2 regions of the Nocardia sp. NPDC050712 genome follow, and region 1 is predicted to be linked to the other one. Evidence: riboswitches for the same ligand, from Rfam matches in the RefSeq annotation. Region 1 holds a riboswitch; the other holds the start of a gene.
The links. A riboswitch is a leader RNA that binds a small molecule or an ion and turns the genes downstream of it on or off. The one in region 1 is predicted to bind thiamine pyrophosphate.

Region 1 (4,416 bases):
GAATGTTCTTGCGGCAGATCAGGAAGCCCTCGTCGTCGAGCGCGTCGCCGTAGCGTTCGTACAGCAGCGAGGACTTGTCGTGGTTGCCGTCGAGGAAATAGACCCGGACCTGCTTCTTGCGCGCCACCCGGTCCACCACGTCGAAATAGCGTTTTCCGGCGGGGGTGTGCTCCCAGGCGCCGAAATCGCCGAGCACGAACATCTTCGCGCAGTCCTCGCGCTGCGCGACCCGCAGCAGGTCCACGGCATGGGTGGTATTGCCGTGCAGGTCCCCGGTCAGCAGCAGACTCCCCATCCGGCAATGATCGCAGGCGCGCGGACGCCCGGCATCCCGGTTTCGGTCTAGGCGGCCAGTCGGCCGGTGGTCGTATAGATGCGTAGCGACCACAAGCGCAGGTCGGGGCGGGTGAAGGCATCCGCGAGCGTGTCCAGATCGCCCGGCGCGAGCCCGGCCGCGGTGAGCGGGCCGGGCAGCAGCAGGGTGTGCAGGCGGAACAGGGCGCAGCCGGGGCTGCCGCCCGGCCAGATCTCGCCGACTCCGGTGCAGCGCACGTCGGCCAGGCCCGCCTGGTGGAAGACGGCGGGCGCGCGGCGGGCCCAGGAGAAGTCGATGCCCGCCAGGCCGGCCACGGTGTGCATCGCGCCGCCGAACCGGCCGACGGCCGCGGCGGCCTCCGCGTCCGGCGCGGTGATGACGAAATCCCGCTGCGGGCCATCCCAATCCGAGACCACCAGCACCCCGCCGGGCGCCAGCGCCGCGAGCAGGCGGCGCAGCACGGCTTCGCGTTCGGGCAGGTGCATCAGGACCAGGCGCACGTGGATGAGATCGAAGGTGCCGGGCAGGTCGTCGCCGCGCACGTCGTGGCTGCGGATCTCGAGGCTGTCGTGCGGCGGAACGTGCTGCGGCGCCAAGTCGGTCGCGAGCACCGTGCCGGTCGGGCCGACGGCGCGGGCCAGCCAGTGCGCGATGGTGCCGTTGCCGGCGCCGATATCCCAGCAGTGCCAGCCGCTGGTCACCCCGGTGGCGCGCAGGACGCCGACGGTGTGGGCGTTGAGGATGTCACACAGGAGCTGGAACTGCTCGCCGGCTTTTTCGTTGCCGTTGTCGAAAACGTAGTGACCATGGACAGGTTCGGCGCGCATCAATAACCCCCGAACGTCGACGTTATCTCCCTCTATGGGAAACCCGCGGGCGCCGGAAAACAAGACCCACGAGTGTTCCACTCAGCGCGGCGTGCCCCAATCGCGGCGGTAGGCCGCCCAATCCTGCGGTGTCGCGGCGAAATCGACGTAGAGGGCCACACCGAAGGTCTGCCGCGCCGGGTCGTCGCGGCTCAGCGCCAGGCGGATGCCGCGCAGCGCGGCGGGCACCGTTTCGGCGGCGCCGTGGTGGGCGATGTCGTCGGACCAGAAGGCGGGCGCGCCCATCAGCAGGTCCACCGTGGCCGGAGTGACGGCCAGTGCGAGCGAAGTCTGCTGCGCGACATAGCCGCCGTAGAGCGACTGCCAGGGCATGGCGGTGTCGTAGGACATCAGGGCGACCTGGTCCACGCGCCGCGCCACCTCCGCGAAATAGGCTTGCGACCACCATTTTCCGTGGTCGCGCAGGGCGATACCGAGGTTGTGCAGACCCGGCAGCGGATCGATCTGCGGCGCTGAGACCGACAGCGGGACCGCGCGGGCCCCGGTGACCGCCCGGACCTGCGCCAGCACCGCGAGGAAGCCCGCCGAACCGGATCGGACCGGCTCCAGATCCAGGTGCACCCCGTCGAATCCGAGGTCGAGCACCTGCGTCGCGGCGTCGGTGATCCGGGCGCGCGTGGCCGGATCGTCCATGTTCAAGGCATCGAATTCGGGCGCGACGAGCTGGCCCAGCCAGGACTGCACCCGGATGCCGGGCAGGCCGCGATGCACCGCGTCGACGAACCAGCGGGCCCGCGGGTGCAGGTCGCCGGGCAGGCTGCCGTCGTGCTCGAACGGGCCGGTGTGCACGAACAGGTCCTTGATGCCGGTGCCGGCCAGCAGCGTGACCAGCCCGGCGATATCGGCGTCGGTCTTGCGGCCGTCGACCCAGGCGTGGCCCAGCCAGACCGCGTCGCGGCCGCGGGTCCGCGCGTCCGCCGCCGGTTCACCGGCGTACTCCAGCCGCAGCGCCAGCGCCAGACCGGCCACCGCCGTCAGCAGCAGACTCACCACCAAGCCGGCCACCACGCCCGCCCGCCGCCACCGTGACCAGCGCCGCCACCGCGCGCCGGCCGCCCCGAAGAATGCTCGCACCGCACCCACCCCGTCGTCTCGCACTCCGGGTTCGGCGAATCCTCCACCCCGGCAGCACTATCGCAGCCTACCGATCGGAGGACCGCACACCCGGGGTGAGCAGGGACTTCGAGACATCCCACGAATACTGGGGCGGGTGTACTATTCGCCCGAACCACCTCACTGCGGGAGCTCGGGCATGGCCGGGCTGAGAGGGCGGGCCCTACGCTCCGCCGACCGCGCAACCTGTCCGGGTAATGCCGACGTAGGGAAAGTGCTCGAAGTATGTCTGTTCCGACGGCGGCGCACGAAGCGCCGCTCACCCTCGATCAGCCCGCACCCAAGGTGCTCTCGTTCTGGGATCAGAGCGCGTTCTGGGCCAACCTCGGCGTCAGCCTGTTCGCCTTCTCCGGCGCCTACACCGTGCTGGCCCCGAACACCGACGGCGCCTTCCAGCTGTCCATCGCGGCGGGCATCCTCGCCATGATCATCGGCACCGTGGTCGGCGGGCTCATGCTCGGCCTGGCCGCGGTGCCCGGCGCGCAGACCGGCAAACCCGCGATGGTGCTGCTGCGCGGCCTGTTCGGCGCGAAACTCAGCTATCTGCCGACGGTCCTGAACATCGCCCAGCTGATCGGCTGGGGCACCTTCGAACTGATCGTCATCGGCAGCGCGGCCGAAGAGCTGTTCGGCGGCGGACCGCGCTGGCTGTATGTGGTGGCCGCGGGCCTGATCACCACGGCGCTGACGATCTGGCCGCTGGGTTCGGTGCGGATGCTGCGCCGGTTCGTCACCGTCGGCGTGGTGATCGCGCTGGCCTGGTTCTATATCCAGTTCTTCCGGGCCGGCATTCCCGACCTGACCACCAACCCGGGCCCGAAGGGCGGCGGCCCGTTCGGTGTGGACTGGAACCTCTTCTGGATCGCCACCGACGCGGCGCTGGCGGTGTCGATCTCCTGGGTGCCGGTCGCGGCCGACTACACCCGGCATTCCAAGAGCAGCCGGGCGGCGTTCGGCGCGGCCAGCGGCTCCTACGCGCTGACCCAGATCGTGGCCTACATCCTCGGCCTGCTCGCGCTGGCCCTGGCCACCGGCGACAGCGGCGTCTACGGTCCGTTCCTGCACGTCACGCTGGGCGCGTTCTTCTTCTTCATCCTGGTCTTCCGGGAGGCGGATCAGTCCTTCGCCAACGTCTACTCGACCGCGGTCTCGATCCAGAACCTGTGGCCGCGCATCGACCGTCGGATCCTGACCATCGGGCTCGGCGTGCTGATCACGGTGCTGGCGCTGTGGCTGCAGATGGACGACTACTTCGGCTTCCTCGGCCTGATCGGCTCGGTGTTCGTGCCGCTGCTCGGTGTGCTGGCCGCCGATTTCTTCCTGCGCGCCAAGGGTTCCTGGAACACCGAGCAGGACGCGCCGTCGCGCTGGGGCATGGTCTTCGCCTGGCTGGTCGGCCTGTCGGTGTACCAGCTGATCAACCCGGGCGACGCGGGCGTGTGGACCCGTTTCTGGGTCGACGTCCAGGAGGCGATCGGCTTCACCAAGCAGGCCTGGATGAGCGCCTCGCTGCTGTCCTTCCTCGCCGCGGCCCTGGTGGCCTGGCTGGTCGGCCGCGTCGTAGCGGCCCGCACGCCGCGCTAGCTGACACCATGGCCGGATGGGCGAGATTCGCATCGGCACCTCGGGCTGGCTGTACCCGCCATGGCGGGGCGTCTTCTATCCCAAGGGTCTGCCGCAGCGCGGCGAACTCGCCTATCTGGCCGGGCAATTCGGCACCGTAGAGATCAACGGCTCGTTCTACGCGTTGCAGAAACCGGCCAGCTATCAAAAATGGGCCGGGCAGGCCCCGGACGATTTCGTGTTCGCGGTGAAGGGCAGCCGGTTCATCACGCATATGAAGCGGCTGCGTGACGGCGACACCCTGCTGTCGAACTTCCTCGCCTCCGGGGTGCTGGCGCTGGGTCCGAAACTGGGCCCGTTCCTGTGGCAGCTGCCCCCGAACTTCGCCTTCGACCCCGATGTCCTCGCCGATTTCTGCGCCCGGCTCCCCCGCAGTACGACCGCGGCGGTGGAGATCGCGCGCCGCCACGACGAACGCGTCCCGGAACCCTGGCTCAGCACCGACGCGGACCGGCCGCTCCGGCACGCCATGGAGGT
Region 2 (4,416 bases), on a different contig from region 1:
ATTACGACAGCGCCAATCCCGATTGCTCGCCCTCGTTCGTCCTGCGACAGGGGGCGGGGCTGCCCGGCCTCGAGGGCATCCACTCCCAGAGCGAACTGATCGCCCTGGCCGCGCTGATCAGCCAGGGCTGGGCCGTCTCGATCCCGGATTACGAAGGGCTGCAAGGACATCTGGCGGTCGAGAAAGAGCCCGGATATCTGACGCTGGACGGGATCCGGGCCGCCCAGCGGTTCGAGCCGCTCGGCTTGGACGGCGCGAACACGCCGGTCGCGATGTGGGGCTACTCGGGCGGCGGCATGGGCTCGGGCTGGGCCGCCGAGATGCAGCCGTCCTACGCGCCGGAGCTGAACGTCAAGGGCATCGCGCTCGGGGCGCCGACCTCGGATGTGGTCTCGCTGCTGCACGTCAACGGTTCGATGTTCTCCAGCCTGGTCGGCATCGGCATGGCCTCGCTGGCCAAGGCCTACCCGAAATTCAAAGAGGTCACCTACCGGCACCTGACGCCCGAGGGCGAGGCCTACATGGACCGGGTTAATGCCCAGTGCCTGCCGCGCAACGCCCTGACCTCGATGTTCATCGACTATCAGCGGATGCTCGACCTGCCGATCGCGGACTTCCTGGCCCTGCCGGAGATCAAGGAGGTCTTCGACTCCACGGTGCTGGGCCGCCACATCCCCACCGCGCCGATCTTCCTGTACCAGGGCGTCTTCGACGAGGCCGTGCCGGTCTGGAGCAATGACCGGCTGGCCCAGCAGTGGTGCGCCGGCGGCGCCGCGGTGACCTACAAGCGCGATCACCTCAGCGAACACCTGTCGCTGCCCACGCTGGGCATGCCGGACACGGTCAACTGGTTGAAGGCCCGGCTCGCCCCGAACGCGCCCGACCAGGCCGGGTGCCGCACCGAGAACGTGGTGTCCATGCTGGCCGACGTCAACGCGCTGATCACCCAGATCGAGATCAACCTGAACGCCGGTTTCGGCGCGCTCGGCTTCCCGATCGGGCCACGCGAGCGGTAAGCCGATCATTTCCTCCGGGCCGTGCCGTCAGTACCGTTACAGGCACATGCACTCGACCGGGAGGACCCCGTCATGCAGAAAATCGTCACCAATCTCTGGTACGACACCCAGGCCGAAGAGGCCGCCGAGTTCTACTGTTCGCTGTTTCCCGATTCCAAGATCACCGATGTGCAGCGCTACCGCGAGGCCGGGCCCCGCGAGGCCGGCCTCGTCATGACCGTCGACTTCGAACTGGCCGGTCAGCGCTTCACCGCCATCAACGGCGGCGGCGACTACAGCTACACCCACGCCATGTCGCTGCTGATCAACTGCGACAGCCAGGCCGAGGTCGACCGGCTCTGGGCGGCCCTGCTCGCCGACGGCGGCCAAGAGGTCGAATGTGGCTGGCTCAACGACAAATACGGCGTGCCGTGGCAGGTCTGGCCCGCCGAGGCCAACGAGTTGCTGGTCGGCGAGCCGGACGCCGTCAACCGCGCCATGCAGGCCATGCTCGGCATGCGCAAGATCGATGTCGGCGGCATGCGCGACGCCTACGAGAACAAGCCGAGCTGACCCGGTAGCCGAGATGGCGGATCCTCCGAGTGGCCCTCGGGGATCCGCCGGCGTGGTTGTGTGGATCGACCGGAATCCGGCATTCGGTGCCTGCCGGGCGGTAGCGGACAGGTATGGTCGGGCCGAAAACTGCACAGCACACCGAACGGGGGCTCGCACCAGCGGGCTGAGAGGACGGCTAGCCCATTTCCGGGCGTTCAGGGCCGTCGACCGTATGAACCTGACCGGGTAATGCCGGCGTAGGGAGAATCATGGGCACAACCAGGTCCGAAACCGTCGACACCGTCACCACGGGGCCGATCGAAGGCAGCGTCAAGCACTATCTCGAGGTCGATGACCTGCGGGTTCCGGTGCGGCGCATCAACCTCACCAATGGTGAGCACTTCGATGTGTACGACACCTCCGGCCCGTACACCGACGACAACGCCACCATCGATCTGGAGGCGGGACTCGCGAAGCTGCGCGACACCTGGACCAAGCCCGACATCGCGGGACCGCCCACCCAGCTGGCCTGGGCGCGGCAGGGCATCACCACCCCAGAAATGCGTTTTATCGCTGCGCGCGAAGGGGTTTCGGCGGAACTGGTGCGCACGGAAGTCGCCGCCGGCCGCGCGGTCATCCCGGCCAACCACCGCCACCCCGAGCTCGAGCCGACCATCATCGGCAAGAAGTTCCTGGTGAAGATCAACGCCAATATCGGCAACTCGGCGGTGTCCTCCTCGATCGCCGAGGAGGTGGAGAAGATGGTGTGGGCGACCCGCTGGGGCGCGGACACCATCATGGACCTGTCCACCGGCAAGAACATCCACGAAACCCGCGAGTGGATCCTGCGCAACTCCCCGGTGCCGGTCGGCACCGTGCCGATCTATCAGGCGCTGGAGAAGGTGAACGGCGATCCGACCGCGCTCACCTGGGAGATCTACCGCGACACCGTGATCGAGCAGGCCGAGCAGGGTGTGGACTACATGACCGTGCACGCCGGCGTGCTGCTGCGCTACGTGCCGCTCACCGCCAAGCGGGTCACCGGCATCGTCTCGCGCGGCGGCTCCATCATGGCCGCGTGGTGCCTGGCCCATCACCAGGAATCGTTCCTGTACACGCACTTCGAGGAACTCTGCGAGATCCTGGCGCGCTACGACATCACCTTCTCCCTGGGTGACGGCCTGCGCCCCGGCTCCATCGCCGACGCCAACGACGCGGCCCAGTTCGCCGAACTCCGCACCCTCGGCGAGCTCACCAAGATCGCGAAATCCCATGGCGTGCAGGTGATGATCGAGGGCCCCGGCCACGTGCCGATGCACAAGATCGTGGAGAACGTGCGCCTGGAGGAGGAACTCTGCGAGGAGGCCCCGTTCTACACCCTGGGCCCGCTCGCCACCGATATCGCCCCGGCCTACGACCACATCACCTCGGCCATCGGCGCCGCCATCATCGCCCAGGCCGGCACCGCGATGCTCTGCTACGTCACCCCGAAAGAGCATCTGGGACTGCCGAATCGGGACGACGTGAAGGTCGGCGTCATCACCTACAAGATCGCCGCGCACGCCGCCGACCTGGCCAAGGCACACCCGCACGCGCAGGACCGGGACAACGAATTGTCCAAGGCCCGTTTCGAATTCCGCTGGCGCGACCAGTTCGCGCTGTCGCTGGATCCGGACACCGCGCGTGAGTACCACGACGAGACGATGCCCGCCGAACCCGCCAAGACGGCGCACTTCTGCTCCATGTGCGGCCCCAAGTTCTGCTCCATGCGCATCTCCGCGGATGTGCGGGAATACGCTGAGCGGCAGGGGCTTACCGATGTCGAGGCGATCGAGGCGGGGATGGCGGAGAAGTCCGCCGAGTTCGCCGACGCCGGGGCCAAGGTGTATCTGCCGATCGTTTCCTGACCGCGGCGGCGCGCGACACCAGGGGGCGGTGGCGATTCCGAGGGGCGCCGGAATGCGCCACCGCCGTCGGTGACCCGGCGCAGGCTAGCGTGCGCGCCTGCGCCGGTCGTTCTCGTCGATCCAGTAGTCGCCGTCCCAGGGTTCCGGGACGCCGAGCGGGCTGCCCAGCAGTCCGCCCAGCGGCGGCTCGGCCGGGCGGTCGTGGTGGCCGACCATGGGCTCCACCGCCTGTTCCACGACGGGAGCGGCCGGACGCGGCACGGTCTGCTCGAGCGGGTTGCTCCGGGTGGCGCGCCGCACGGCGCGCGGCCGCTCGACCAGCTTGTCGACCACCCAGTCGACATTGCTGGTGACGGTCCGCTCCTTGATCCGCGGCTTGTCCACCAGCTTGTGCACCACGTGCTCGACCGGGCGCGAGATCACCTTCTCCTTGATCCGGGGCTTCTCGACGATCTTGTCGACTTCCCAGTTCACGGACTTGGTGATGGTCTTCTGCACGATCTTCGGCTGCTCGACCACCTTGTCGACGGTCTTGGTGACGACCTTCACGACCGGCTTGATCACGACCTTCTCGTGCACCACCCGGCGCGGCACCTTCACAATCTTGATGACCGGCTTGTCCTCGTAGATCGTGATGACCTTCTCCACCGGCCGCCGCACGACCTTGTAGACGATCTTCTCGACCGGCACCTCGATGATCTTCTCGACGATCTTGATCACCGGTTTCTGCACGACCTTCTCGACCACCTGCTGCACCGGCTTGGTGACCACGCGCTCCCGGATCTGCTGCACCGGCACCTCGACGACCTTGTCGACGATCTTCACCACCGGCTTGTGCGTGCGGCGCTCCACGGTGACGTGCTTGCGAATCACCTTGTCCTGGATCTCCACGACCGGCTTCTCGACCATGCGCTGCACCCGAATCGGCTTGCGCTCGATCCGGTCCACGATCCGGACGA

Region 2: another riboswitch for thiamine pyrophosphate. It lies ahead of thiC (phosphomethylpyrimidine synthase ThiC); the one in region 1 lies ahead of AB0H76_RS00645 (cytosine permease).

The regions. Positions count from the first base shown of each region.
Region 1 is NZ_JBFAHT010000001.1:133,967-138,382, reverse strand. Features, by position in the region: gene AB0H76_RS00660 (metallophosphoesterase) at 1-295, opposite strand, end outside; gene AB0H76_RS00655 (class I SAM-dependent methyltransferase) at 343-1,143, opposite strand; gene AB0H76_RS00650 (hypothetical protein) at 1,225-2,277, opposite strand; TPP riboswitch at 2,432-2,546, shown strand; gene AB0H76_RS00645 (cytosine permease) at 2,542-3,900, shown strand; gene AB0H76_RS00640 (DUF72 domain-containing protein) at 3,917-4,416, shown strand, end outside.
Region 2 is NZ_JBFAHT010000003.1:431,865-436,280, forward strand. Features, by position in the region: gene AB0H76_RS22500 (lipase family protein) at 1-1,016, shown strand, start outside; gene AB0H76_RS22505 (VOC family protein) at 1,089-1,568, shown strand; TPP riboswitch at 1,707-1,831, shown strand; gene thiC (phosphomethylpyrimidine synthase ThiC) at 1,820-3,457, shown strand; gene AB0H76_RS22515 (hypothetical protein) at 3,542-4,416, opposite strand, start outside.